2 regions of the Streptomyces sp. NPDC051567 genome follow, and region 1 is predicted to be linked to the other one. Evidence: riboswitches for the same ligand, from Rfam matches in the RefSeq annotation. Region 1 holds a riboswitch; the other holds the start of a gene.
What was found. A riboswitch is a leader RNA that binds a small molecule or an ion and turns the genes downstream of it on or off. The one in region 1 is predicted to bind glycine.
Positions count from the first base shown of each region.

Region 2: another riboswitch for glycine. It lies ahead of gcvP (aminomethyl-transferring glycine dehydrogenase); the one in region 1 lies ahead of gcvT (glycine cleavage system aminomethyltransferase GcvT).

Region 1 is NZ_JBITDK010000013.1:78,384-93,020, forward strand. Features, by position in the region: gene ACIA5F_RS16825 (ABC transporter ATP-binding protein) at 122-1,225, opposite strand; gene ACIA5F_RS16830 (ABC transporter ATP-binding protein) at 1,222-2,382, opposite strand; gene ACIA5F_RS16835 (ABC transporter permease) at 2,379-3,377, opposite strand; gene ACIA5F_RS16840 (ABC transporter substrate-binding protein) at 3,524-5,302, opposite strand; gene ACIA5F_RS16845 (ABC transporter permease) at 5,414-6,409, opposite strand; gene ACIA5F_RS16850 (enhanced serine sensitivity protein SseB C-terminal domain-containing protein) at 6,858-7,598, opposite strand; gene ACIA5F_RS16855 (enhanced serine sensitivity protein SseB) at 7,777-8,511, opposite strand; gene ACIA5F_RS16860 (AAA family ATPase) at 8,556-9,230, opposite strand; glycine riboswitch at 9,415-9,518, shown strand; gene gcvT (glycine cleavage system aminomethyltransferase GcvT) at 9,716-10,831, shown strand; gene gcvH (glycine cleavage system protein GcvH) at 10,989-11,372, shown strand; gene glyA (serine hydroxymethyltransferase) at 11,390-12,646, shown strand; gene ACIA5F_RS16880 (L-serine ammonia-lyase) at 13,186-14,568, shown strand.
Region 2 is NZ_JBITDK010000010.1:4,218-18,854, reverse strand. Features, by position in the region: gene ACIA5F_RS13895 (PhzF family phenazine biosynthesis protein) at 1-276, shown strand, start outside; gene ACIA5F_RS13890 (CPBP family intramembrane glutamic endopeptidase) at 337-1,158, opposite strand; gene ACIA5F_RS13885 (glutamate-cysteine ligase family protein) at 1,250-2,761, opposite strand; gene ACIA5F_RS13880 (hypothetical protein) at 3,254-3,859, shown strand; gene ACIA5F_RS13875 (DUF5999 family protein) at 4,122-4,328, shown strand; gene gcvP (aminomethyl-transferring glycine dehydrogenase) at 4,499-7,384, opposite strand; glycine riboswitch at 7,607-7,705, opposite strand; gene ACIA5F_RS13865 (PRC-barrel domain-containing protein) at 7,829-8,221, shown strand; gene ACIA5F_RS13860 (DNA polymerase IV) at 8,274-9,785, opposite strand; gene ACIA5F_RS13855 (MerR family transcriptional regulator) at 10,093-10,743, opposite strand; gene ACIA5F_RS13850 (bifunctional nuclease family protein) at 10,933-11,406, opposite strand; gene ACIA5F_RS13845 (MerR family transcriptional regulator) at 11,471-12,244, opposite strand; gene ACIA5F_RS13840 (FHA domain-containing protein) at 12,288-13,232, opposite strand; gene ACIA5F_RS13835 (DUF881 domain-containing protein) at 13,315-14,094, opposite strand; gene ACIA5F_RS13830 (small basic family protein) at 14,100-14,432, opposite strand; gene ACIA5F_RS13825 (DUF881 domain-containing protein) at 14,429-14,637, opposite strand, start outside.

The sequences.
Region 1 (14,637 bases):
GCCCCGGCCCCACCCCACCGGCCCCGGCCGCCCCACCGGGGGCCCCGCCTCTCCCGGCAGGCCGCCCCGCCGGAGCCACGGCCGGTGGGCCGGGCCCCCTCCCGGCGGGCCGCTCCGGCTGCTACTCCGGGAGAGCGGTCACCGCGTTCGCCGCGCCGGGGAGGGGCGGGTCGTTCGGGGACTGGTCGGGGGCGTTCTCCGGGTGGTGGCAGGCGACCTGGTGGCCCGGTTTCAGGGACAGGAGCGGCGGCTCCTGGACCGTGCAGACCTGCGTCGCCTTCCAGCACCGCGTGTGGAAGCGGCACCCGCTCGGCGGGGAGATCGGCGAGGGCACGTCGCCCTTGAGCAGGATGCGCCCGCTCTTCGCACCGCGCCGGCGCGGGTCCGGCACGGGCACGGCCGACATCAGCGCGGTGGTGTACGGGTGCATCGGCGCCCCGTACAGCGACTTCCGGTCGGCCAGCTCGACGATCTTGCCGAGGTACATCACCGCGATGCGGTCCGACACGTGCCGGATGACCGACAGGTCGTGCGCGATGATCACGTACGTGAGGCCGAGCTCCTGCTGGAGGTCGTCCAGCAGGTTGACCACCTGGGCCTGGATGGAGACGTCCAGCGCCGACACCGGCTCGTCCGCGATCACCAGCTTCGGCTTGAGCGCCAGCGCCCGCGCGATGCCGATGCGCTGGCGCTGGCCGCCCGAGAACTCGTGCGGGTAGCGGTTGTAGTGCTCGGGGTTGAGGCCGACCAGCGACAGCAGCCGCTGGACCTCCGCCTTGAGCCCGCCCTCCGGGGTGACCTTCTGGAGCTTGAACGGGGCGCTCACGATGGTGCCCACCGTGTGCCTGGGGTTCAGCGAGCCGTACGGGTCCTGGAAGATCATCTGCACGTCGCGGCGGAGCGGGCGCATGCCCGCCACACCCAGGTGCGTGATGTCCTTGCCCTCGAACTCGATCGTCCCACTGCTCGGTTCGAGCAGCCGGGTGATCAGCCGGCCCATGGTGGACTTGCCGCAGCCGGACTCGCCGACGATGCCGAGGGTCTCACCGCGCCGGACGTCGAAGTCGATGCCGTCGACGGCCTTGACCGCGCCGGCCCGGCGCCGCAGCAGCCCCTTGTGGATCGGGAAGTGCTTGGTCAGGCCGGTGACCTTGAGCAGCGGCTCCGGCGAGGAGGTGGCCTGGCCGGGCAGGGCGGCCGTATCCGTCTTGTGCGTGTCGCTCACAGCTTCGGCGCAATCTCTTCGGTCCAGATCCGGGTCCGCTCCTCCTGCGACATGTGGCAGGCGGACCAGTGGCGGCTGCCGCCGGTCCCCGTGCCGTGCGCCTCCGCGCCGTGTGCCTCCGCGCCGTCCGCCTCCGTGAGTTCGGGCCGCACCGTGCGGGTCACGTTGTCCTTGGGCACGTCGGCGTACGGGCAGCGCGGGTGGAAGGCGCAGCCGCTGGGGATGTTGATGAGGCTGGGCGGGGAGCCCTTGACCGGGATGAGGCGCTCGGTCTGGTCGCGGTCGATGCGGGGCATCGAGCCCAGCAGGCCCCAGGTGTAGGGGTGGCGGGGCTCGTAGAAGACCTTCTCGGCGGTGCCCCGCTCCACGCACCGGCCGCCGTACATCACGAGGAGTTCGTCGGCCATCTCGGCGACCACGCCGAGGTCGTGCGTGATCATGATGACGGCGGAGCCGAACTCCTTCTGCAGGTCCCGGATCAGGTCGAGGATCTGGGCCTGGACGGTGACGTCCAGCGCGGTCGTCGGCTCGTCCGCGATGAGCAGTTCGGGGTTGTTGACCAGCGCCATCGCGATCATCGCGCGCTGGCGCATGCCGCCGGAGAACTCGTGCGGGTAGCTGTCGAAGCGCTTGTGCGGCTCGGGGATGCCGACCCGGTCGAGGAGTTCGACGGCCCGCTTGCGGGCGGCCTTCTTGTCGGCCTTGTTGTGGACCCGGTACGCCTCGGAGATCTGCTTGCCGACGGTGAAGTAGGGGTGCATCGCGGAGAGCGGGTCCTGGAAGATCATCGCGATCTCCCGGCCGCGCAGCTTGCGCACCTCGTCCTCGTCCGCGGTGAGCAGTTCCCTTCCGGCCAGCCAGATCTCGCCGGAGATCCGGGCCTTGCGGCGGCCGTACTGGCCGACCCGGTGCAGGCCCATGATGCCGAGCGAGGTGACCGACTTTCCGGAGCCGGACTCGCCCACGATGCCGAGGGTCTTGCCCTTCTCCAGGGTGAAGCTGAGCCCGTCGACCGACTTGACCAGGCCGTCCTCGGTCGGGAAGTGCACCTTGAGGTCACGGACCTCCAGGAAGGCGGTGGCGGGGACCTTCCCGCCGGCGGGCTGGTTCAGGGCGCCCGCCGGGCCGGCTCCGCCGGACTTGGTCAGGTCGGTCATGACAGCCTCACTCGGGGGTCGATCACCGCGTACAGGAGGTCCACGACGAGGTTCGCCGCGACGACGAAGAAGGCGGCGATCAAGGTGATGCCCAGGATGACCGGCAGGTCGTGGTCACTGATCGCGCGCACCGCGTTGTAGCCGAGGCCGTGCAGCGAGAAGGTGTACTCGGTGAGCACCGCGCCGCCCATCAGGGCGCCGAGGTCCAGACCGAGGACGGTCAGGATCGGCGTCATGGTCGAGCGCATGGCGTGCTTGCCGATGACGACGGGTTCCGTCAGCCCCTTGGCGCGCGCGGTGCGGATGTAGTCCTCGCTGAGGACTTCGAGCATCGTCGCGCGGGTGAGGCGGGCGTACATCGCCGCGTAGAGGAAGGCGAGCGAGACCCACGGCAGGATCATGCCGTTGAACCACTTGCCCGGATCGTCGGCGAAGGAGGCCTCGGGGCGCCCGAACCAGCCGAGCTGGTCCGAGAAGAGGGCGATGAAGAGCATGCCCGTGAAGTAGATCGGCAGGGAGACGCCGGCGAGGGCGATGCCCATCGCCGAACGGTCCAGGGCCGTACCGCGCTTGAGTGCGGAGATGACGCCGGTGGCGACACCGCCGATCACCCAGAGCACGACGGCGCCCGCCGCGAGCGAGAGGGTGACCGGGAGCCAGTCCAGCAGCAGCGGCCACACCTCCTGCTCGGTCTTGAAGGAGTAGCCGAAGCAGGGCGCGGCGCATTGCGTGACGTCGGAGCCGTTGGCGTACGTACGACCCGCCACCAGCCCGACGACGAACTTGCCGAACTGGACGAGGACCGGGTCGTCGAGACCCATCTTCTGCCGGATGCCCTCGATGGCGGCGGGGTCGGACTGCTTCCCGACGAAGTAGAGCGCCGGGTCCGCCCCGATCATCTTGGGGAAGAGGAAGAAGATTCCGAAGGTCACCAGCGAGATGACCAACAGCATGACGATGACGGCGAAGACCCGTCGGATGAGATATGCAAGCACTGCGCTCGGCCTGGCCGCGGCCCGGGGGCGCCCCCTTCTGGAGCGCGCCCCCGGACCGAAACCGCGGCCATCACCTGCCCTTCGTGCCTAGCGGGTGTGGCACTGGAACACTGGAACGGAGAAAGAGGACCGGGTGGGACGGGTGGCTACTTGACGACGCCGAGCGAGGCGTAGTCGTACCGGCCGTTGTAGGCGTCGGAGGTGTAGGCGTTCGTCAGCCGGTCGCTGCGCCAGGTGATCGTCTTGTCGAAGACGAAGGGCAGGTAGACCGCGGACTCGGAGACCTTCTGGTTCATCTGCTTGTAGATGTCGCCGGCCTTGGCCGGGTCGGTCTCCGCGATGGCGTCGTCGAAGAGCTTGTTGATCGCCGGGTCGTTCAGCTCGGAGAAGTTGTTGTTACCGCTCTGGAGGATGAAGCGGCCGTCGACCAGCGGCTGGGAGAAGCCCTGTCCGGTCGGGAAGTCGGCGCCCCAGCCCATGATGATGATGCCGTAGCCCTTCTCCTTGACGACCTTCGGCGACCCTATGATGCCGGAGGTCTGGGCTCCGTCGAACTGGTCGACCTGGGCCTCGATGCCGACCTGCTGCAGGGCGTTCTGCAGGGAGACCGCCGTGGCGACCTCGACGGGCTTGTTGTTGCGGACCGCGATGGTGGTCTTGAAGCCGCCGGGCTTGCCACAGGCCGCCAGGTGCTCCTTGGCCTTCGCGATGTTCGCCTTGCCGTCGTCCTTCAGCGCGCCGTACGGGTCGTAGGCGCCGTCGGCGCCCTTGATGCCCAGCGGGAGCATGTTGGGGGCGATGTCGCCACCGGCCTGCGGGCCGCCGCGGGCGGTCTGGAGGGACTTCTTGTCGGCCGCGTAGATGACGGCCTTGCGGCAGTCGACGTTGTCGAACGGGGCGACCGTCTGCGGGAAGACCGCGTACCGGATGAAGCCGGTCTGGCCGTTGTCCAGGTTGCCCTTGTGGTCGCGCAGCGCGGTGGCGCGGGCCGCCTGGCCGATGCCGGTCGCGTTGATGTCGAGGTCGAACTCGCCGTTCATCAGGCGCTTGTCCATGTCGTCCGCGTTCGCCATGAACGTGACCGAGATGGAGTCCGGGAGCGCCTTGCGGATGGTGTCCGACTCGGGCTTGTACTTCTCGTTGCGCGAGAGCTTCATGCCCTTGTTGGGCTCGTACGAGTCGATCTTGTACGGGCCGTTGGAGAAGGGCTTGAGGCCGTACTTGGCCGCGGTGTCCTTGTCCTGCTTGACCGGGCTCGCGGCCGGCATGGCCAGCATCTGCTCGAAGTCGCCGTTGGGCTTGGGCAGCTTGAAGACGATGGTCTTCGCGTCCGGGGTCTCGATCGCCTTGAGGCCGAGCTTGTCCGGGGCGGTGTCCTTGTAGGGGCCGGGGTACTCGCTCTTCGGGTCGAGGACCTGCATCAGGTAGACCGGCCCGCCGGAGATGACGTCCTGGGCCCAGGTGCGCTCGATGCCGTACTTGACCTCCTGGGCGGTGACGGGGGTGCCGTCCTCCCAGGTCACGTTGTCCTTCAGGGTGTACTTGTACGTGGTGCCGCCGTCGCTGATCTCGGCCTTGGCGGTGGCCAGGTCGGGGACCAGCTCGGTGCTCTGCTCACCGGGGGCCGCCTTGAAGCTGACCAGCTGGCGCGCGTAGTAGCGGGAGAAGTCCCACATGAAGCCGTAGTAACCGCGCTGCGGGTCCCACGAGTCGGCGTCCTGGGTACCGACGAACTTGAGCTCGCCGCCCTTCTTGTCCGACGCGTTGGCGATCTTGCCGATGCCGGCGTTGAAGCCCGCCGCGGCGCCGGCCTTGTCGACCGGCTTCTCGGCGCCGCCGCCACAGGCGGTCGCCGTCAGCATGGCCGCGAGCACGACGGCGGTGCCGGCGGCGAGCCTGCGCTTCGACATGCGATGGGTAGTCACGATGCTCGCAACCCTCCGTTGTAGGTCCGTTGTAGGTCCGATGTGGTCCGGCTCCCGGAGCCGGGCGACCGGGGCGCCCGGCGGGTGGCCGGAACCCCTGCGGCCGGCCGGCTAGCGGGAGCCCTTCGGGTCGAGGGCGTCCCGGACGCCGTCGCCGAAGAGGTTGAAGGCCAGCACGGTGATGAAGATCGCCACGCCGGGGAAGATCATGAAGAGCGGGTCGTCCTGGTAGGTCCGCACGGCCGTGGAGAGGGTCTCTCCCCAGGAGGGCGTGGGCGGCTTGACGCCGACGCCGAGGAAGCTCAGGGCGGCCTCGGTCAGCACGTTGGTGGGGATCATCAGCGTGGAGTAGACGGTGATGGGCGCCACCAGGTTCGGGAGCAGCTCGCGGAAGAGGATGTAGGTCCGGCCCGCGCCCAGGCTGCGCGCCGCCTCGACGTACTCGCGCTCGCGCAGGGACAGGGTCTGTCCGCGGACGATCCGGCCGATGTACGGCCAGCCGAAGAAGCCGATGACCAGCACCAGCACGGCGATCCGCAGGCCCGATCCCTCGAAGCCCCAGAGTTTGCCGGGGACGACGGAGATCAGCGCGATGATGAAGAGCAGCTGCGGGAAGGCGAGGAGCAGGTCCATGACGCGGCTGATGGCCGCGTCGACCCAGCCGCCGAAGTAGCCCGCGACGATGCCGAGGGCGGTGCCGAGGGCGACCGCCACGAAGGCGGAGAGGAAGGCCACGAGCAGCGAGATGCGCGCACCGTAGACGATCCGGCTGAAGACGTCGCGGCCGTTGACCGGCTCGACGCCCAGCAGGAACTCCCCGCTCATCCCGCCCCACTTGCCGGCCGGCAGCCCGAGCAGCGGGTCCAGCATCTCCTCGTGCAGCTCCTCCGGCGGGTGGCCGAACGCCTTGACGATCAGCGGCGCGAAGATCGCGACGAGGATCAGCAGGAGCACGACGACACCACCGGCCAGCGCGACCTTGTCGCGCTTGAGCCGGGACCAGGCGATCTTCCAGGGTGAGCGCCCCTCGATCGCCTTCTGCGGGGGTGCGGGGGCGGCCACGGCCTCGGGCTCGGCCGCGCCGGTGTCGTGCAGTGGTGCCGTCATCGTGGTGGGGACCCCTCTCGGCCGACGGTGGCCGGCCCGTGCCCGCCGCTTCGGCGGCTTGGTTCTGTCGGCGTCGCTGTTGGTGCGGTGGGGGCGAACACGCCTGAAGTGCAGGTGAAGAGCTGGCGTTCGCGGGATGGACCGGTCTTCGGTGGGGGGAGTCTTCAACGGCCTCCCGAGCACCCGCCAGACCTGCCGGTGATGTGATGCGCAACCGTGATCTGCGCCGACGCCTTCCGTTATCCGAACCGGGTGATCTGGTGAGCGGTGAAACAGTGCTCGTTCCACGCGGAACGGACATCCGGCCCAACTGCCTTTTCCCGCACCCTATTTGGACGGACTCCCCCCGCGCATGCGGAACAGGCCGCGCCGGATGTCCGGTGCGGCCTGCGGGACGGTCTGCGGGGGAGCTGCGGCGGGTGGGGCCGCCGGGGCGGCGCGGGGCCGTTCAGTACGACGGGGCCTGGCCCTCGCGGTCGTAGAAGGGGCGGGTCTGGGTGCGCAGCCACATGGCCACCGGGTCGTGCTCGTCGGCCAGCGCGACCGTGCAGACCGGGACGCCCTCGGGGACGGCGCCGACCGACTGCCGCATCATCTCCCGTACGGACTCCAGCGCGGGCGCGGAGGCGTCGTACAGGTCGAGTCCCACCGCGAGGTACGGGGAGCCCAGCGAGGGCTGGACCCAGGCGCGGCGCAGCGAGCGGACGGCCGGGGTGCGGTGCGCGTACTGGGTCAGCAGTCCGTAGAACTGCGGGAGTTCGACGGCGGGTTCGCAGAGCCGCAGCGGGCCGGCCGGCATCCGGTCCAGGCCCGTGGCGATCCGGCGCAGGTCGGCCCAGGGCACGCCGAGGCCGCCGCCCCGCGCGTGCGGGTTGAGCCACAGGCCCCAGCGGTCCGGGTAGAGGGCGCGGGCGACGTCCCGGCCGGTGACCACCTCGTAGCCCCGGTTCCAGCCGCTGGCGTCCAGTTCCCGGGGCGAGGTGACGCAGGGCGCGTAGCCGAGGTTCTCGACCTCCATGCCGGCGTACTGGGCGTCCGGGGAGCCCTGCCGGCCCTGCCAGAGCAGCATCCACAGCCGGCCACCGGCCAGCGCGTGCAGGAGCGCCTCGTAGCTCTCGTAGCGCCCGGGAGCCACCTGGCGCAGCATGTGCTCGACCTGCCCGGCCTCGGCCGTGCCTGACGCACTCACCCGGTACTCCTCCTCGTCCGCCCGTCGTCCACCCGCACCTGGGCGCGGGAGCCCTACCAGCTTAAGCGGCGCCGGTGCCGTGACCGGAAAGGTTTGCCGGTGGGCCCGCGGCGTCCGGTGCGGCGCCCCGCCGGGTTGCCGGGCGGCGCGGGCCGGTGAACCTTTCCGGTCACGGCGCTTACGACAGGTAGAAGGGGGGTACGCGCTCGCGCATCCAGTCGGTGACCGGGTCCTGGACGGCGTCCAGGAGGATCAGCTGGACCGGCCAGGGCGGTGTCACGCGGGCCAGCGCGCGGCCGAGGGCGTCCATCGGGCCGGTGGTGCCCACGGGCACCCACGCCGCGAGCCGGACGCCGACGTACAGCTCGGGTTCCCCGCCCTCGACGCCGGCCAGGCAGCGGTGGGCCGAGGCGACCTCGCCGAGGCCGCGGAACTCCTCGGTGGCGGCGGCCAGGAACTCCACCGGGTCGTCCTGCCAGTCGGGCTCGTAGAGGCGGACCCGGCCGCCGGTGGCCGGCCCGTCGAGCGGGGTGGACCCGGCGCGGCACAGTGCGGCGACGGCGGGCGGGGGGAGCGGGACGCCGACGGCGCCGCCGGGGTTCAGCGCGATGCCGAGCTGTGGGGGCAGCCCGCGGGCGAACTCGTCCGAGGGGGCCACCGCGAAGTCCGTGCCGGGTCCCACGCAGGCGAGGAACTGGGCCTCGGAGGTGTAGACCGGGACGTAGACGGCCCCGCCGATCTCCATCGTGGGCAGGGTCAGGGAGGTCCGGTCGGGCCCGCCGCCCTCGGGCAGGGGCACCCACACCCGGCTGCGCCCGAGCACCTCCAGGATCCGCCCCCCGGCATCCGGCCGCCCGACCACCGCCCCGAGTACCTGTTCCAGCTCATTGCCCGGCCAGCCGCCGCCCTGCATCCCTGCCGCCTTCCCCGTATCCCGCGCCACGTGTCGCCCCGAGGTTAGTGGAAGACGATCCGGGCGACCCGCGAGGCCGAGGCGCGGTCGAGCAGGACCGCCGAGGCGCAGCCCGCCGGCGGCCGGCCCGCCTCCGCCTCGCGCAGCAGCCGTCCCACCGCCCCCTGGTGCCGGGCGAAGGCGTACGCCGACACGCGGCGGCCCCGGGCGGCCTGCCCGGCCAGCGCCTCCTCGGCGCCGCTGTCCAGGAGGAGCAGGTGCAGCGCCCGGCCCCGGCGCCGCGCGGCCCCGGCGAGCAGGCCCCGTACCCAGCTCTGGGTCCCGCAGTCGTGGACGACCGCCGAGGCGCCGGAGCGCAGCGTCCGCCACAGCCCCCAGTAGTGCGCGGCGCGGACCAGCGGGCGGTACACGGCGTAGGGCAGGGCGGCCGGCATCCGGCGCTCCCAGCGTTCGCGGGCGTCCTGGGAGTCGATGCCGCCGCCCGGGGCGGCGCGTTTGATCAGGGTGCTCTTGCCGCCGCCGGGCAGGCCGGAGACCACGACGATGTCCCCCGCCGCGAAGCCGAGCCACCGCGGGCCGTGCGCTCCGGGGCCGCGCAGGTCGCGGACGCGGGCGCCGCGCTCGGCGGTCTCCCGTTCCCGGGCGGGCAGGCCCCGCTGGGCCGGAACCCCGTCCACCGTCCCCGTCGTCGCCAGCACTCGGAATCTCCGCACAGTGATCGTCTCCCCCCGGTACCGGGCCGCAAGGACCCCCTGCCCACTGAGTGTAAAGAGACGGTAATCCGGCGGGGCCGGTTCCGGCCGGACGCGCGCGGGGCTCGTGCGATCTTCCGGCCCGCACGCCCGCCCGCCACCGGGGCGTGCAATGATGTGCGCCATCTGGACCAACTGCATACCGGCCGCTTGAATCCGCGCGGGAGAGTCCCGGCACGCCGCAAGGCCGTGCACGGGCGCCGAAGGAGCAAGTACCTCCCTTGAATCTCTCAGGCCCCGTACCGCGTGGATGAGGCAGATCTGAAAAGCGAGCCGCGTCCTTCGTCCGTGAGGCGCGCTCCACCCAAGGTGCAAGTCGGGAATTCCGGGCGGGATCGAAAGATCGCGAGTCCCGGAGGAACTCCCGGCGAACCTCTCAGGTTCCGATGACAGATGGGGAGGAACGTCCTCGTCATGTCATGTCGATGCCCTGGGACCCGGGAGCCACACCCATGAGCACTGCCCCCCGTCTGACCGCCCTCGATGCGCTGCACCGTTCCCTCGGTGCGACCATGACCGATTTCGCGGGCTGGGACATGCCCCTGCGGTACGGCAGCGAGCGCGACGAGCACAACGCCGTCCGTACCCGGGCCGGTCTCTTCGACCTGTCCCACATGGGCGAGATCACCCTGACCGGCCCGGAGGCCGTCAAGGCCCTGGACCACGCGCTGGTCGGCAACATCTCGACCGTCGGCGTCGGCCGGGCCCGCTACACGCACATCTGCCAGGAGGACGGCGGGATCGTCGACGACCTGATCGTCTACCGCCTGGCCGAGACCGAGTTCATGGTGGTCGCCAACGCCTCCAACGCCCAGGTGGTCCTGGACGCCCTGACCGTGCGCGCCGCCGGCTTCGACGCCGTGGTCCGTGACGACCGCGACGCGTACGCGCTCCTCGCGGTGCAGGGCCCCGAGTCCCCCGGCATCCTCGCCTCGCTGACCGACGCCGACCTGGACGGGCTCAAGTACTACGCGGGCCTGCCGGGCACGGTGGCCGGGGTGCCGGCGCTGATCGCGCGTACGGGGTACACGGGCGAGGACGGCTTCGAGCTGTTCGTGGCGCCCGAGCACGCCGTGGAGCTGTGGCAGGCGCTGATGAAGGCGGGCGAGGGCGTGGGCCTGGTCCCGGCCGGGCTCTCCTGCCGCGACACCCTGCGCCTGGAGGCGGGCATGCCGCTGTACGGGCACGAGCTGACCACCTCGCTGACCCCGTTCGACGCGGGTCTGGGCCGGGTCGTGAAGTTCGAGAAGGAGGGCGACTTCGTGGGCCGCGCCGCCCTGGAGGCCGCCGCCGAGCGCGCCGCCGCCGCGCCGCCGCGCAAGCTGGTCGGCCTGATCGCCGAGGGCCGCCGCGTCCCGCGCGCCGGGTTCCCGGTCGTCGCGGACGGCGTGGTCGTCGGCGAGGTCACCTCCGGCGCCCCGTCCCCGACGCTCGGCAGGCCGATCGCGATGGCGTACGTGGACGCGGCGCACGCCGCGCCCGGCACCTCCGGCGTCGGTGTCGACATCCGCGGTACGCATGAGCCGTACGAGGTCGTGGCCCTGCCGTTCTACAAGCGGCAGAAGTAGTACCCCGCGCCCGGCCCCGCCGTCAGGGCGGCCGGACCGGCGTCCCCGCGGCGCCGTCCCGGCCGTCCGCGCGGCGGCGCCCGGGTGTGTCGCGCCACCGTCTCAGCACCCGAGACCACATTCGTATCCACTCCCCCGCATCCAGGAGAATCAGGTCATGAGCAACCCCCAGCAGCTGCGTTACAGCAAGGAGCACGAGTGGCTGTCGGTCGCCGAGGACGGCGTCTCGACGGTCGGCATCACGGAGTTCGCGGCCAACGCGCTCGGTGACGTCGTCTACGCCCAGCTCCCCGAGGTGGGCGACACCGTGACCGCGGGCGAGACCTGCGGCGAGCTGGAGTCGACCAAGTCGGTCAGCGACCTGTACTCCCCCGTCACCGGTGAGGTCGTCGAGGCCAACCAGGACGTCGTGGACGACCCCGCTCTCGTGAACACCGCGCCGTTCGCGGGTGGCTGGCTGTTCAAGGTGCGCGTCTCGGAGGAGCCGGCCGACCTGCTCTCCGCCGAGGAGTACGCCGCGCTGACCCACTCCGACAACTGACACCCCAGGGGATCTTGATGTCCGTGCTGAACACCCCGCTCCACGAGCTCGACCCCGACGTCGCCGCCGCCGTCGACGCCGAGCTCGTACGCCAGCAGTCGACCCTGGAAATGATCGCGTCGGAGAACTTCGCTCCGGTCGCCGTCATGGAGGCCCAGGGCTCGGTCCTGACCAACAAGTACGCCGAGGGCTACCCGGGCCGCCGCTACTACGGTGGCTGCGAGCACGTGGACGTGGTCGAGCAGATCGCGATCGACCGCGTCAAGGCGCTGTTCGGCGCCGAGGCCGCGAACGTCCAGCCGCACTCGGGCGCGCAGGCCAACGCCGCCGCGATGTTCGCGCTGCTGAAGCCGGGCGACACGATCATGGGCCTGAACCTGGCCCACGGCGGTCACCTGACCCACGGCATGAAGATCAACTTCTCCGGCAAGCTCTACAACGTGGTCCCGTACCACGTGGACGGGACCGGCCAGGTCGACATGGCCGAGGTCGAGCGCCTGGCCAAGGAGTCCAAGCCGCAGCTGATCGTCGCCGGCTGGTCCGCCTACCCGCGCCAGCTCGACTTCGCCGCCTTCCGCCGGATCGCGGACGAGGTCGGCGCGTACCTGATGGTCGACATGGCGCACTTCGCCGGTCTGGTCGCGGCCGGGCTGCACCCGAACCCGGTGCCGCACGCCCACGTCGTCACCACCACCACGCACAAGACCCTCGGCGGTCCGCGCGGTGGCGTGATCCTGTCGACGCAGGAGCTGGCCAAGAAGATCAACTCGGCGGTCTTCCCGGGCCAGCAGGGCGGCCCGCTGGAGCACGTGATCGCGGCCAAGGCCGTCTCCTTCAAGATCGCGGCATCGGAGGACTTCAAGGAGCGCCAGGTGCGCACCCTGGAGGGCGCGAAGATCATCGCCGAGCGCCTGATCCAGCCGGACGTCACCGAGGTGGGCGTCTCCGTCCTCTCCGGCGGCACGGACGTGCACCTGGTCCTGGTCGACCTGCGCGACTCCGAGCTGGACGGCCAGCAGGCCGAGGACCGCCTCCACGGGATCGGCATCACGGTCAACCGGAACGCGATCCCGAACGACCCGCGCCCCCCGATGGTCACCTCGGGCCTGCGGATCGGCACGCCGGCGCTGGCCACCCGCGGCTTCGGCGCCGAGGACTTCACCGAGGTCGCGGAGATCATCGCGTCCGCGCTGAAGCCCGCCTTCGACGCCGCCGACCTGACGGCGCGCGTCTCGGCCCTCGCCGCGAAGTTCCCGCTGTACCCGACGCTCTGACCGTAGCGCCGCTCCCGGGCCGGGCCGTTCCCGGTCCGGCCCGGGAGCGGCGGCCGGAGGGCCCGGTCCTGTCCGCGAGGAGGGACCGGGCCCTTCGCGTGACCGGGGCTTCCCGCGGCCGGGGCCGCAGGGTGCCCCGGGGCCCGTCGGCGGACGACCGCCGTCCGACGTCCGACGTCCGATGTCCGCCGTCCTCCCGGCCGGAACGGGTCCGGCCAGGCCAGGGTCCGGCTGCCGTACGGCAGCCCGTACGGCAGCCCGTACGGCAGCCGTCAGGACCCGGCCGGACCTGGCCGGACCTGGCCGAGCCGGTCCGGTCGCCGGTACCGGGCGGCCCCGCGCCGCCATAGAAGCCCCAGGAACCCCAGGGGCCTCGTCCGCCCGCCCCTCCTCCGGGGCCACAGCCCCGCTCCGGCGCCGTCCCGTACGGGCTCGCGCCCGGCTCCTTCCTCACGGGTTAGTCTCGCCTGTCGGACAAAAACCGAACAATCGACCTATCCTGCCCCGTCCACCCCACGAGCAGACAAGGGAGTCCGCCAGTGGCCATCTCCGTCTTCGACCTCTTCTCCATCGGCATCGGCCCGTCCTCCTCCCACACGGTCGGTCCGATGCGCGCGGCACGGATGTTCGTGACCCGGCTGAAGAAGGACGGCGTCCTCGCACAGACCGCGTCCGTACGGGCCGAACTCTTCGGCTCGCTCGGCGCGACCGGCCACGGCCACGGCACCCCCAAGGCGGTGCTGCTGGGCCTGGAGGGCCACTCCCCGCGCACGGTCGACGTGGAGACCGCCGACGCCGAGGTCGAGCGCATCCGCCGGACGGGCCGGCTGCGGCTGCTGGGCACCGAGATAGGCGAGGGCCACGAGATCGCCTTCGACGAGCCGAACCAGCTGATCCTGCACCGCCGCCGCTCCCTGCCGTACCACGCCAACGGCATGACCCTCTTCGCCTACGACACGGCGGGCACCCCGCTGCTGGAGAAGACGTACTACTCGGTCGGCGGCGGCTTCGTCGTGGACGAGGACGCGGTCGGCGAGGACCGGATCAAGCTCGACGACACCGTGCTGAAGTACCCCTTCCGCTCCGGTGACGAGATGCTCCGCCTGGCGAACGAGACCGGCCTGTCGATCTCCTCCCTGATGCTGGAGAACGAGAAGACCTGGCGCACCGAGGACGAGATCCGCGAGGGCCTGCTGGAGATCTGGCGCGTCATGCAGTCCTGCGTCGCGCGCGGCATGTCCCGCGAGGGCATCCTCCCGGGCGGTCTGCGGGTCAAGCGCCGGGCCGCCTCCACGGCGCGCCAGCTGCGCGCCGAGGGCGACCCGCTGCTGCACCGCAGCGAGTGGGCGACGATCTACGCGATGGCGGTCAACGAGGAGAACGCGGCGGGCGGCCGGGTCGTGACCGCCCCCACCAACGGCGCGGCGGGCGTCCTGCCGGCCGTCCTGCACTACTACATGAACTTCGTGCCGGGCGCCGACGAGGACGGCGTGGTCCGCTTCCTCCTGGCGGCGGGCGCGATCGGCATGCTCTTCAAGGAGAACGCCTCGATCTCGGGCGCCGAGGTCGGCTGCCAGGGCGAGGTGGGCTCCGCCTGCTCCATGGCGGCGGGCGCCCTCGCCGAGGTCATGGGCGGCACCCCGGAGCAGGTCGAGAACGCGGCCGAGATCGGCATGGAGCACAACCTGGGCCTGACCTGCGACCCGGTCGGCGGCCTGGTCCAGATCCCGTGCATCGAGCGCAACGGCATGGCGGCGGTCAAGGCCGTCACGGCGGCCAGGATGGCGCTGCGCGGCGACGGCAGCCACAAGGTCTCCCTCGACAAGGTCATCAAGACCATGAAGGAGACGGGCGCGGACATGAAGGTCAAGTACAAGGAGACGGCCCGCGGCGGCCTCGCGGTCAACGTCATCGAGTGCTGACGTAGACACGGCCCCGCCCGCGTCGGCGGAGGCGGGGACGGACACGAGGCCCGGCGGGCCGCTTCGCGG
Region 2 (14,637 bases), on a different contig from region 1:
ATCGTCACCGCCGCCGCCGAGGACCCCTCCCGCGGGTACGACTTCGTCTCCCGGGGCTTCTTCCCGGCCCTCGGCATCGACGAGGACCCGGTCACCGGCAGCGCCCACACCGCGCTCGCCCCGTTCTGGGCCGCGCGCCTGGGCCGCACCGAACTGACCGGCCTCCAGGGCGGCGCGCGCCGGGGGCTGGTCCGCGTCACCCTGGCGGGCGACCGCACCCTGCTGACCGGGGACGCGGTCACGGTCCTGGACGGGGAACTCCTCACCGCCCCTTGACCTCACCCGCCCCCTGACCTCACCCGCCCCTGATCCCGCCCCCCTTGGGCCGGCGGCCCGTCACGGCGTCGGCAGCCAGCCCACCTTGCCCGCGAGCAGCGCGTACCCGACGAAGGCGACGACGTCGAGGAGCGCGTGGGCGACGACCAGCGGTCCCACCCGGCCCCAGCGGCGGTAGGCGAGGACGAAGACGGCGCCCATCACCACGTTGCCGACGAAACCGCCGATGCCCTGGTAGAGGTGGTAGGAGCCGCGCAGCAGCGAGCTGGCCGCCAGCGCGGCCGTCGGTGACCAGCCCAGGCCGTCGAGGCGGCGCAGCAGGTAGCCCAACACGATGACCTCCTCCACCACGGAGTTCTGCACCGCGGAGAGGATGAGCACGGGGAACTTCCACCACACGTCGGGCAGCGCCTCCGGCACCACCGTCAGGTTGAAGCCGGTGGCCCGCGCCACCAGGTAGAAGGCGAGCCCCGCGCTCCCGATCCCGGCCGCGACCAGCACCCCCCGGCCCAGGTCCCCGCCGGGCCGGGTGCGGTCGAAGCCCAGGACCCGCAGCCCCGGCGCGCCCTCGCGGGTCAGCAGGTGCGCCACCAGCAGGACGGGCACGAGCGCGCTCGCGATGCCGAACAGCTGCCACGCCAGGTCCAGCCAGGGCCGGCCGGGGGCGTACGAGCCGTTGAGCGTGGCGGCCTGCTGGCCGAGCCCGCCCGGCTTGGTGAGCGAGCCGATGAAACTGATGAGGGCCGAGACGCCGCTCGCGCCCAGCGACAGCGCCAGGACGAGCAGCGTCTCGGTCCGCAGGAGACCCCGCCGTCCGTCCCCGCACCCTTCCACGACCACCGGTACCGGCTCCGCCCGCACGCCCGACTCCCGTCCCGCCATCCCGTTACGACCACCCCATACTGCCTCGTCGGCGGGGAACGGGAGCACCGCGGGTCGCCGGGGGCGGGTGTGTGCCTTCCCGGTCACGGGCTCAGTCGCCCTCCTCCCCCAGGCCCACGGGCCAGGTGTGCACGGGATCGCCCCGGTGCATCAGTTCGCTGTACCGCCGGGTCGTCGCGGCCAGCGCCGCGTCCCGCTCCAGCCCGGCCGCCAGCGCCCGGTGGTAGGTGTCCACCTGCCAGGTGGCGCCGTTGACCCGGCGACGGCAGCGCTCCTCGACGATGCCGAGGTAGTGGTCCCGGTCCGCGGGCGCGATGCCCCAGGCGTCCAGCCCGGCCGCCGCCATCGGCAGCAGCTCGTCCAGGACCAGCCGTACCGCGGGCACGCTCACGAGCTGGCCGCCCCGCCCCCGGCGCGGCCAGCGCAGCCGCGCGTCGATCCCGTACCGGCAGGCCGCGTCGAAGTTGGCCTCCGCCTCGGCGAACGGCAGCCGGGTCCACACCGGCCGCGCCTCGTCGGCGAGGGTGCGGACGAGCCCGTAGTAGAAGGCGGCGTTGGCGACGACGTCGGCGACGGTGGGCCCGGCCGGCAGCACCCGGTTCTCCACCCTCAGGTGCGGCACCCCGTCCGCGACCCCGTACACCGGCCGGTTCCACCGGTAGACGGTCCCGTTGTGCAGGACCAGTTCCTGCAACCCCGGCACCCCGCCCTCGGCGAGCACCCGCAGCGGTTCCTCCTCGTCGCAGATCGGCAGCAGGGAGGGGAAGTAGCGGACGTTCTCCGCGAAGAGTTCGTACGCCGACTCCACCCACCGCTCCCCGAACCAGGTCCGCGGCCTCACCCCCTGTGCCTGGAGCTCGGGCGGCCGGGTGTCGGTGGCCTGCTGGAAGAGGGGGGGCCGCGACTCCCGCCACAGCTCCCGCCCGAACAGGAACGGCGAGTTCGCGCCGACGGCTATCTGGACGGCGGCCACCGCCTGCGCCGCGTTCCACACGTCGGAGAACCGGGAGGGCGTCACCTGGAGGTGCAGCTGGACGGAGGTGCACGCGGCCTCCGGCACGATCGACCCGGAGGTCCAGGTCAGCCGCTCCACGCCCTCGATGTCGAGGGTGAAGTCCTCGCCGCGCATCATCAGGATCTGCTCGTTCAGCAGCGAGTAGCGGTCCACCGCCGAAAGGTTGGCGGCCACCAGGTCGGCGCGGGAGATGGTCGGCAGAATTCCGATCATCACCACCCCGGCGTCCACCTCGACGGCCTGCCGGTGGGCATAGCCGAGCCCGGCGCTGAGTTCCTCCGCGAGCTGGTCGAACACCCGGCCGCCGAGCCGGTGCGGAAGGACGTTCACCTCCAGGTTGAACATGCCGAGTTCGGTCTGGAAATCCGTACTCGCTATCCGCTCCAGAACCTGTGCGTTCACCATTCTCGGCAGTCCGTCGGGCCCCGCGAGATTCAACTCGATCTCCAGCCCCATCATGTTCTTCGGGCGATCGAACCTCTTCTCTGCCAGAAGTCGCTCCAATCCCTCCAGACACTCGTGAAGCTTTTTCCGGTACCGCTGCCGATCGGACAGGTCGAATCCGCCCGCCACGACCTTCTCCCCCATCGAAGCGTCCCTTCTCCAGTGGCCTGGCCCGGGACACCCCGGCGCGCGTCACGGTCGATGATGCCCCGGCAGGGTGATCCATAACGCCCCCCGGTGCGCGAGTGGCGAGGAGCGCGCGCCGGTTTGGCCGAAGGGCGCTTCGGCACATTCACCTGGCAAGTCGGCTCACGCAAAATCAGCTCAGACTTTGCCAGTTGCGGATAACAGACGCTTTCCAGCCGAGCCATCGTCCGGTAACCTTCGAGGTCAGCGCGGTATGCCTGCGCGCAATCGGCACGAATGCCACGGCAGCGGGACCGGTAAACGTCTTGTCGTCAATAGGCGGGACGGCTAGCCGAAACACTGCGTGAACACATGTCGTATAAACTCCGCAAACGAGGCAGAGAGTTGGCGCGCGACCATTGCCCCCCAGCCCTCGTCCGGCCCCAGAATGCGACAGCGCCGTCGTACCTGCCCCGATCCACAGGTCTCCCAAGTGAGAGGCGACCCACCATGCCGCTGCATGTCCCTCCGGCTCCCGCGCCCGCTCTGCGCAGCGTCCTTCAGGCACTCGGCTCCCCCACCGCCGTCCATGAGGCGCACACTCCGGCCCTGCGCGCGCTCCAGGGCCCGGCGACCGCGGAACTCCCCCTTCCGGTACATGTTCTGGACCGGGTGCGTGCCAGTGGCAGGCCGCCGCGCACCCGGCTGACCGGCTGGCGGTTCCTGATCCGTGGCGACGACCGCTTCGTCGCCGCCGCCGACACCCGGCTGACGCCGGACGGCTGGGTCTTCTCCCACTTCTTCGAGGGCCCCTACGTCGCCGCGACCGAACGCGCCCTGCGCCAGGCGGAGTCGCTCGGCCGGCGCTACCAGCCCCGGCTGCTGTCCGTACCGGAGCTGTACATGCTGACCCTCTGGCTGCACGGGGCGGTGGGCGCGGACGCCGCCTCCGGGCTGCCGGGCGCCGAGGACCTGCTCGTCCCCCTGGCCCCGGCACCGCCCGGGATCGCCCCGTACCGGCCGCACCTGCTCTCCGAGCTGCTGCCCGTACTGACCCACCGGCTGACCCCTCCGGCACCCCCGGTACCGCCCTCGATGGCCGCGCCCGCCGCCTGACCCGTACGGCCCATTCGGTCTAGCCCGTCCGGGCCACCACCGAACCACCCGAAATGACAGGGGAGTTGGTCTGAACCGCCCGCACGGGTGACGCGTCTTCCCTCCATGAGGACAGCTGCCGGGAAATGCCTGCGAAGCGGCTGTCGTGGGGGAAGACTGAGGCCCACGCGCCCCGCGGGTGCGGGGACGATCCAGGGGGACGGCCATGAACCACGCATCGAGCCGTAGCACGCAGACCACTCCGCAGCGAAAGAGCGCATCCATGTGCCAGCACCAGCCAGCCTGCCCGTCCGCCGACTCCGCCGACCGGGAGGCATCGCACCCTGTCGCCCACCACCCGGAACAGGGCTGGAGCCTGCTGTGCAACGGCGTCCTGCTCTTCGAGGACACCGGGGAGCTGCTGCCGGACGGCCAGATCATCGCCCCGCACCGCCCCCTCGCGTCGGCACACGCGATGAGGGCCGCGTAGGACCTGTCGTCACCGCGCGAGGGGCCGGTCCGGGAGGAGATCTCCCGGACCGGCCCCTCGTTCACGCCGTCCGTCCGCGCACCGCGTTCACACCGGGCGCGACCTCACGCCGGTACGGCCCGGTTCGCGCGCTTCGTACTCGTACTCGTGCTCAGTTCTCGTACTCGTGCTCAGTTCTCGTACTCGTCCAGCGGCGGGCAGGAGCAGACCAGGTTCCGGTCGCCGAACGCGCCGTCGATCCGGCGCACCGGCGGCCAGTACTTCTCGGTGGCCGTCACCCCGGCCGGGAAGACCGCCTCGTCCCGGGTGTACGGGTGGTTCCACTCGCCGCCCAGCGCGGCGGCCGTGTGCGGGGCGTTGGCCAGCGGGTTGTCGTCCACCGGCCACTCACCGCCCGCGACCCGCTCGATCTCGCCGCGGATGGCGATCATCGCGTCGCAGAAACGGTCGATCTCGGCCAGGTTCTCGGACTCCGTCGGCTCGATCATCAGCGTGCCGGCGACCGGGAAGGACATGGTCGGCGCGTGGAAGCCGTAGTCGATCAGACGCTTGGCGATGTCGTCCACGCTGACCCCCGTCGCCTTCGACAGCGGACGCAGGTCGATGATGCACTCGTGCGCGACCAGGTTGCCCGGCCCGGTGTAGAGCACCGGGTAGTGCGGCTCCAGCCGCTTGGCGATGTAGTTGGCGCCGAGCACCGCCACCTGGGTGGCGCGCTTGAGCCCCTCGCCGCCCATGAGCCGCACGTACGACCAGGAGATCGGCAGGATGCCCGCCGAGCCCCAGGGGGCGGCCGAGACCGGGCCGACGCCCGTCGCCGGACCGGCGGACGGCTGGAGCGGGTGGTTCGGCAGGTACGGGGCCAGGTGCGCCCGGACCCCGACCGGGCCGACGCCCGGACCGCCGCCGCCGTGCGGGATACAGAAGGTCTTGTGCAGGTTCAGGTGCGAGACGTCGCCGCCGAAGTGCCCCGGCTTGGCCAGGCCCACCAGGGCGTTGAGGTTGGCGCCGTCCACGTAGACCTGGCCGCCGGCGTCGTGCACCCGGGCGCAGATGTCCGCGACGTGCTCCTCGAACACGCCGTGCGTGGACGGGTAGGTGATCATCAGCACCGCGAGTTCGTCACGGTACTGGTCGATCTTGGCGTGCAGGTCGTCCGCGTCCACCTCGCCGTCGTCGGCCGTCCTGACGACGACGACCTTCATGCCGGCCATCACGGCGCTGGCGGCGTTGGTGCCGTGCGCGGAGGACGGGATGAGGCAGACGGTGCGCCGCGCGTCACCGTTGGCGCGGTGGTAGGCGCGCACGGCCAGCAGTCCGGCCAGCTCGCCCTGGGAACCGGCGTTGGGCTGGAGGGAGACCTTGTCGTAGCCGGTGACCTCGCAGAGACGTTCCTCCAGCTCGGTGATGAGCGTGAGGTACCCCTCGGCCTGCTCCGCCGGGGCGAAGGGGTGCAGCTGGCCGAACTCGGGCCAGGTGACCGGCTCCATCTCGGTGGTCGCGTTGAGCTTCATCGTGCAGGAGCCGAGCGGGATCATGCCCCGGTCCAGCGCGTAGTCCTTGTCCGCGAGCCTGCGCAGGTAGCGCAGCATCGCGGTCTCGCTGCGGTGCTGGTGGAAGACCGGGTGGGTCAGGTAGGTATCCGAGCGCAGCAGGCCCTCGGGGAGCGCGTCGGCCGTGGTCCCGTCGAGCGCCTCGATGCCGGCGGTGACCCCGAAGGCGGCCCAGACGGCCTCGACATCGGCGCGCAGCGTGGTCTCGTCGCAGGAGACCGAGACGTGGTCGGCGTCGGCCCGGAACAGGTTGACCCCCCGCTCCCGGGCCGCGGCGACGACCTCGGCGGCGCGGCCCGGCACGCGGGCGGTGACCGTGTCGAAGAAGGCGCCGTGGACGGTCTCCACCCCGCCGGCCGTCAGACCGGCGGCGAGCAGGGCCGCGTAGCGGTGGGTGCGCCGGGCGATCGTCCGCAGGCCGTCCGGGCCGTGGTAGACGGCGTACATCCCGGCCATGACGGCGAGCAGCACCTGGGCGGTACAGATGTTGCTGGTGGCCTTCTCGCGGCGGATGTGCTGCTCACGGGTCTGCAGGGCCAGCCGGTACGCCTTGTTGCCGTCCGCGTCCACGGAGACGCCGACGAGGCGGCCGGGCAGCGAGCGGGCGTGCTTGGCCTGGACGGCCATGTAGCCGGCGTGCGGTCCGCCGAAGCCCATCGGGACGCCGAACCGCTGGGTGGTGCCCACGGCGATGTCCGCGCCCAGCTCGCCCGGGGAGGTCAGCAGGGTCAGGGCGAGCAGGTCCGCGGAGACGGTGACGACGGCGCCGAGCCCGTGGGCCTGGTCGATGACCGGCTTGATCTCCCGTACCGCGCCGGAGGCGCCCGGGTACTGGAGGAGCACGCCGAAGACGCCGCGCTCGGCGATCTCGGCCGGGATGCCGTCGGACAGGTCGGCGACGACGACCTCGACCCCGACCGGCTCGGCGCGGGTCTCGATCACGGCGACGGTCTGCGGCAGCGCGTCGGCGTCGATCAGGAAGACGCCGCCCTTGACCTTGCCCACCCGCCGGGCCAGCGACATGGCCTCGGCGGCGGCGGTGCCCTCGTCGAGCAGCGAGGCTCCGGAGGTCGGCAGGCCGGTCAGCTCCGCCACGACGGTCTGGAAGTTCAGGAGCGCTTCGAGACGGCCCTGCGAGATCTCGGGCTGGTAGGGCGTGTAGGCCGTGTACCAGGCGGGGTTCTCCATGACGTTGCGCAGGATCACCGGCGGCGTGAAGGTCCCGTAGTAGCCGAGACCGATCATCGAGGAGAGGACCTGGTTGCGGTCGGCGAGCGAGCGGAGCTCGGCGAGGACCTCGGCCTCGGTCCGCGCCCCGGGCAGGTTCAGCGCGCCGGCGGTCTTGATCACATCCGGCACCGCGGCGGCGGTCAGCTCGTCCAGGGAGCCGTAGCCCACCTGGGCGAGCATCTTCGCCTGCGCCTCGGCGTCCGGGCCGATGTGGCGCTGCTCGAAGGGGATGCCTCGCTCCAGCTGGGAGAGCGGAATGCGGTTGGCGGTCATGACGGAGGCCTCCTGGTCGTATGACCTGCGAGGGGCACCACGGCGCGGGCACCCGGACGGCCTCCCCCTCTGTCATCTCAACCTGAGAGTTTCACCGGGCCTCGCGGGGATCTTGCCCAGCGACCGCTGGGAGGTGCCCCCGATGAGATCCGGCTTTCACCGTCGGTGAGGAGCGGAACCGGCGCTGCGCGCCCGGTACCCGCCCCTGCTTTCCAGAGTGGCCTCGTCCGTGCGGTACGTATGCCTGAGAGATTCCGGGGAGGATTTGCTCCTTCGGCGCCTCCGTCGTGCTCACTCGGAGGACTCTCCCGCACAGGGTCGACAGCCGTCACCCAGCCTACCAGCGGCGTTGCCGGGGCCTCCGTCGAGTGGCCCCCTCTCCGGATATGCCTTTCTGTAGTGAATACGGATGAGTTGCGACCAATGCGACCAGTTGGAGGGACCGTGCAGACCGACATCGATCCGCGCAGCCTGATCGGCCGCAAGGCGTTCGACCGCAATGGCACCAAGATCGGAACCGTGGACGAGGTCTACCTGGACGACGCCACCGGGGTCCCGGAATGGGCCGCGGTCCGCACGGGCCTGTTCGGCCGGGACGCCTTCGTCCCGCTGGAGCCGAGCGAGCTGGTGGACGACACCCTGCGGGTGCCCTTCGAACGTGCCCTCATCAAGGACGCCCCGGACTTCGGCGTCGGCCGCCACCTCTCCCCCGAGCAGGAGTTGCAGCTCTACCACCACTACGGCCTGGACGTGACCCCCCCGGCCGAGTTCCAGCGCCCCGAGCCCCCGCCCGGGAAGGACCGGGACTTCGGCCGCCTGGCGGGCGACGAAGGCTGAGCCCCGCCCGGGGTGACGTCCTGCCGCCCCGCGACGGCGTCCGGCCCGGCGGCTACGGGCCCGCCTGCCGCTCCCCCGGCAACGGCAGCGGATCGGTCGGCTCCAGTTCGGGGTCGTCCACCCGGAAGGTCCGCACCCGGCCCGGCTCCGCCCCGGGCCGCTCGAACCGTACGGTCACCCGCCCGACCCCGCTGCCCTGCACCCACCCGGGCCCGTGCACCGCGTGCCGCACATCGCTCCCGGGCACCCAGTGCCGCCCGGGAGCGGGCTCGGCCGCCTCCGGCGCGACACCGGGGCCGGGCAGCGCTCCCGGCCCCGGCCCCGTATCCGTCACCCCGGTGGCCGCACCAGCCCCTTCCGCCCCCTCTGTCTTCTCCACCCCACCGACATCCTCCGGACGCTTGCCTTCGGGCGCCTTCCCGACCGGCTCCCGAGCGGCCCGCTCCCGCTCCCGTTCCCGTTCCTGTTCCTGTTCCTGTTCCCGCTCCTGGGCGGCGGCCTGCGCGAAGAGGTCCTCCTGCGTGTAGTCGGTCAGCCCCGTCACCCCCACCCCCAGCAGCCGCACGCCTCCCGTGGTGTCCACCGCCTCCAGCAGCCGGGCAGCCGCCTCCCGCACCACCGCCGGGTCGTCCGTCGGGCCCCGCAGCGTCTCGGACCGCGTCAGCGTCGAGAAGTCGTACCGCCGCACCTTGAGCACGATCGTGCGCCCCGAGTGACCGGACCCCCGCAGCCGTTCCACACACCGGTCGGCGAGCCTGCGGACCTCCTCACGGATGCGCACCCGGTCGTGCAGGTCCACGTCGAAGGTGTCCTCGACCGACACCGACTTCGCGTCCCGCTCCGCGACCACCGGCCGGTCGTCCAGGCCCAGCGCCATCCGGTACAGCCCGACCCCGTGCGAGCGGCCCACCATCCGGACCAGCTCGTCCTCGCCCGCCTCGGCCAGCTCCCCCACCGTGGTGATCCCGGCCCGCCGCAGGTGCTCCCCGGTGGCCGGCCCCACCCCCGGCAGGGTCCGCACCGGCATCGGCGCCAGCAGCTCCCGCTCCGTCCCCGGCTCGATCAGCAGCAGTCCGTCCGGCTTGGCCGCCTCGGACGCGACCTTGGCCAGCATCTTGGACCCCGCCAGCCCCACCGACCCGCTGAGCCCCGTGGCCGCCCGGATCTCCGCCCGCAGCCGCTCCCCCGTCTCCCGGGCCGCCCCCGCGTCGAAGGCGGCGCCGCCCGCCTCCAGGTCCACGAACGCCTCGTCCAGGCTGAGCGGCTCCACCAGCGGCGACACCTCCCGCAGCAGGGTCATGACCACCTCGCTGACCGCCCGGTAGAGACCGAAGCGCGGGATCAGGCAGGCGCCGTTCGGGCAGAGCCGCCTGGCCTGCGCCATCGGCATCGCCGAATGCACCCCGAACCGCCTGGCCTCGTAGGAGGCGGTCGCGACGACCCCGCGCGGCCCGAGCCCACCGACGATCACGGCTTTCCCGCGCAGGCTCGGCTTCGACGCCTGTTCCACGGAGGCGTAGAAGGCGTCCATGTCCAGATGCAGGATGGTCGGCACGGATCTCACACCTCCGATGCTGCCCTACCCCTCTGACATCCCGACCCCGGCCACACCACCGCCCCCTGCCCCCCTGCCACCCCACCCGCCCCGCCCGGCCTTCGGGCGAGTGAGCCGGAGGGCCCCCTGAGTCAGGCCTCAAGCACCCCGGAGGTAGACCGACACCCCGGGGAAAGAAGGCGAGTGAGCCGAAGGGGCGCGCCTGGGGAACAAGGGCGAGCGCGCGGAGGAAACCCGAGGTACGAGGGTTTCTGAGCACGTACGGCCTGGTGAGTCAGGCTCCGAGCGCCCCGGAGGAGAACCGAGCCCCAAAAAACTAGACAGCCCTGTTCCGGCGGGCGGCCAGTTCGTCGGCCGGGTTGTGTCCCACCAGGGTCTCGCCGGTGTCCACCCGCTCTCCGTGGAGCTGCGACAGCGCGTTCTCCACGTCCCGCCACACCACGCCCACCGCGATCCCGAAGACGCCCTGCCCGCCCTGGAGCAGGCTGACGACCTGGTCGGGCGAGGTGCACTCGTAGACGGTGGCGCCGTCGCTCATGAGTGTCATGCGGTCCAGGTCGCAGAAGCCGCGGTCACGCAGGTGCTGCACGGCGGCGCGGATGTTCTGCAGCGCCACCCCGGTGTCCAGGAACCGCTTGACGATCTTGAGGACGACGACGTCCCGGAAGCTGTACAGGCGCTGCGTGCCCGAGCCGTACGCGGGGCGCACGCTCGGCTCCACCAGCCCGGTCCGCGCCCAGTAGTCGAGCTGCCGGTACGTGATGCCCGCCGCGGCGCAGGCCGTCGGCCCGCGGTAGCCGACCTGTTCGGGTGCGGGCGCGGGCGCCGGGTCGCCACCCACCGCCGTGACCGGCGTGGACTCCGGCTGCCGGCGCGCGGAACCCGCCGCACCGCCGTACAGCGGATACGTTCCACTGTCACCGCGTGCGGGGATGCCCCCGGTCGTACCGTCGCCCGTGATCCTCACGCCGACCCTCCGTCCTCGACCTGCCACCTTGAAGGTAGGCAGTCACCAGGGGTGCGTCAACGATCGCCACACTCGGCATGCCGAGTGATAATCACCCTGAGAGTGGTTTCGCGTGCCCCTTTGCGGGGAAAGGCTACTCGAATGAGGCGGTGGTTCCCCGTGGGTGACGGGGCCGACGCGGCCCGTGCCTCACTGCGGGCCGCCGCCGAAGTCCTCGGGGGAGATCTGGTCGAGGAACTCGCGGAACTTCTCCACCTCGTCTTCCTGCTCGTCGGGAATCGCGATCCCGGCATCGGCCAGCACGCCGTCACTGCCGTAGATCGGCGTCCCCGTCCGCAGGGCCAGCGCTATGGCGTCGGACGGCCTGGCGCTCACCTCGACCCCGCTGGCGAAGACGAGCTCCGCGTAGAAGACGCCCTCCCGCAGGTCCGTGATCCGGACCTCGGTGAGCTCCTCGCCGACCGCCTCCAGCACGTCCTTGAACAGGTCGTGCGTCAGCGGCCGGGCAGGGGCCATCCCCTGCTGCGCGAAGGCGATCGCGGTCGCCTCCCCCGGACCTATCCAGATGGGGAGGTACCGGTCGCCTCCCACTTCACGCAGGAGCACGATCGGCTGGTTCGAGGGCATTTCCACCCGGACACCCACTACGTCGAGCTCGTTCACACAGCAACCCTAGGACCTGCCCGGCAGGTTTGGGTAGTCGGGCCCCTCCCCGGGCTCCCCCAGGTCAGTGCGGCCGGACCCCCAGAGCGGTCTGCACGAGCGCCTCGTGCAGCCGTACGGAGAGCCCCGCCAGCTCCTTCAGGGTGGCCTCGGCATGGGCCCTGGTCTGCGGATTGCGGTGCCGGCGCAGCGGGGCGACGACCTGCTCCACCAGGCCCGCCTCCCGGTCCGCGGCGGCCTTCATGGCCCTCAGGTGTCTCGGTTCCAGACCGAACCGGCCCAAGTCGGCCACGAGCCGGGCCACAGTGACCGCCCCGGCGTCGAACCCGCCGCCGGGAACCTCCGACAGCAGCCCGTAGGACTCCCACTCGGCCAGCTGCGCCTCGTCCACCCCGGCCTCGGCCATCAGAGCGGCCCGGTCCACCCGGGCCGCAGGGGGCCGCTCGCGGCCGACCGCGCCGTAGACGGCAGCAGGGCCCGTCGGGGCGCCGGAGTCCCCGTGCGCCGTCGGGGCGGGGATGCGGATCTGCTCGCCGCGGGCGAGCGCGTCGAGCTGCTCCCGGATGACCTTGAGCGGCAGGTAGTGGTCACGCTGCAGGCGCAGGACGTGCGCCAGCCGCTCGACGTCGCCGGTGCTGAACTTGCGGTATCCGGAAGGTGTGCGCCGGGGCTCGACCAGCCCCTCCGCCTCCAGGAAACGGATCTTCGAGATCGTGACTTCGGGAAACTCGTCACGCAGCACGGTGATCACCGTGCCGATGCTCACCAGCCGCCCGGCCGGTCCGGTGGTACCGGCGGTGCCGTTCTTCGGGGCACCGCCGGTCGGGGTACGCAGCATGAGACCTTTCCTGGGGTCCCCCCGGACGGAGTCCGGGGGAGGGTCAGATGCCCCGCAGGCTCGCGTAGAAGACCAGCCGGTACTTGCCGATCTGCACCTCGTCGCCGCTGTGCAGGGCGACCGCGTCGATCGGCTCACGGTTCACGTACGTGCCGTTGAGGCTGCCGACGTCGGAGACGGTGAAACCGCCCTCCTGGCCCCTGCGGAACTCGACATGCCGCCGGGAGACGGTGACGTCGTCCAGGAAGATGTCGCTCTGCGGGTGGCGGCCGGCCGTGGTCAGCTCGCCGTCGAGCAGGAAGCGACTGCCGGAGTTGGGTCCGCGCCGCACGATGAGCAGGGCGGAACCCGGCGGCAGCGCCTCCACCGCGGCCTGGGCCTCGGGGGAGAGCGAGGACGGCATGTGCCCCTGCCCCGACACCTCGGCCTCGTAGGCCTCCAGTCCGGAGATCGAGATCGTGGACGTGGTCTCCGAGGCGCGCTCCGGCGTCAGACCCGCCCGCAGCGGCGCCCCGCAGTTGGAGCAGAAGCGGCTGACCGCGTCGCTGCGGTGCCCGCACCTGCTACAGATCTGCACGGCCGGCATGGACGGCTCCTCGCGCCGCGGCTGCCCCGCGGAAGCACTGGTGGCATACGGGTCGGAGACAAACCCTCCACCCGCACTTGAGGTTGATGGTTCACCGAAACCTATGCGCCCGGTACCGGCAGGGTCAACAGGCGACGCGCCGTGTCCGCCCGAAGGGCCGTCCACGCCGCCCACCTCGTCCCGGAAGAGCGGCCGGTCTCCCTGGCCCTCCCCCTCCACATGCCCCGCGCGGTGCCTGGGCGCCCCGCTCTCCTCGCGGTTCTTCTTTCCGAACAACTTCTCAAACAACTTCACGGGCGATTCCCCTTGACCGAAACAGACCCGCCCGTGGGGCAGGACGAACTTCGCATGCACACACCTGCCGACCCGGACATCCTCACAACGTCCGTAACCATCAGACAGTTTCCACCACGCACCGCGACTTCGGTGCGCCGACCCCCCGCAGGCATCCGCCCGCGTGAGCGGCTCCACGTCCCGTCCCGTTTCACGACGGTGACGACCGAGCGTAGTCAGGCTGCTTCGCGGGCCGCAAGGCGTCCACGACGATCTTCGCCGACCGTGTGACGGCGACGGTGGCCTGTTCCTTCTCCAGCGTCTGGACCACACCGCCGGGAATGTTGAGGGCCGGCTCCAGGTCCTGGGGTTTGCCGATCACCCTGAACTCGTACGGCTGCGTGATCTTCCTGCCGTCGATCCCGACCCCGCCGTCCTCGTCCGTGAAGTACGAGCCCGCCACGATCCGCACCCCGTTGATCTGGATCGCCTCGGCCCCGGCCGCCCGCAGCTCCTGCAGGGTGTCCAGGAGCTGGTCCGACCGGACCTCGCCCGTGGGATCGGTGATCCTCAGCGTGATCCCCGGGCCCTGCGCCGCCACCGTACCGGCCAGGATTCCGAGTTGACGCTCCTTCTCGACGGTCTGCCGACGGGCCTCCTCGGCCTGGTTCGAACTGTTCTCCAGCTCCTTGCGCTGCGCCTCCAGCAGCTGTTTCTCGTCCTCCAGCCGCTTGGTCCGCCCGTCGACCTCGTCGAGGATGCGCACGAGGTCCTCCTGACGGGCTCCGCGCAGCGCGCCGGACTCGCTGTTCGACCGCACCTGGACGGCCAGTCCCAGACCGAGGCCGAAGAGCAGGAACGCGACGACCAGTTGGGCCCGGCTCACCCGCGGCGGCCACAGCCCGGCCAGCAGCCGCTGCCGGCCCGTCGGCGCGGGCGGCCGGGCACCCTCGTCCTTCGGCTCTTCCTGCGGGGTGTCGTCCGTACGCACCGGCCTCACGCCCTGAACACGTGCCGGCGGATGGCCGCGGCGTTGGAGAAGATCCGGATGCCCAGGACCACGACCACGCCCGTGGACAGCTGTGCGCCGACGCCCAGTTCGTCACCGAGGAAGACGATCAGCGCGGCGACCACCACGTTCGACAGGAACGACACCAGGAAGACCTTGTCGTCGAAGAGGCCGTCCAGCATCGCGCGCAGCCCGCCGAACACGGCGTCCAGTGCCGCCACCACGGCGATCGGCAGATACGGCTCCACCACGGCCGGCACTTCGGGCCGGACCAGAAGTCCGACCACCACTCCTGCCAGGAGGCCCAGTACCGCGATCACGACGCACCCTTCTGCTGCTCTGCTGCTCTGGCCGTACGGAGGGTCAGGCTCGGCGCCGCCGGCAGCCGCAGCTCGGCCACCGGGGACAGGCTGGAGCGGATTCCATAGCTCTCCTGGAGGACGTGCAGGTAGTGGCCGTCCGCGGAGTCCCGGAAGGCGGCGGCGAGCCGTTTCCCGTCCCCCACCGCCAGCACCTCGTACGGCG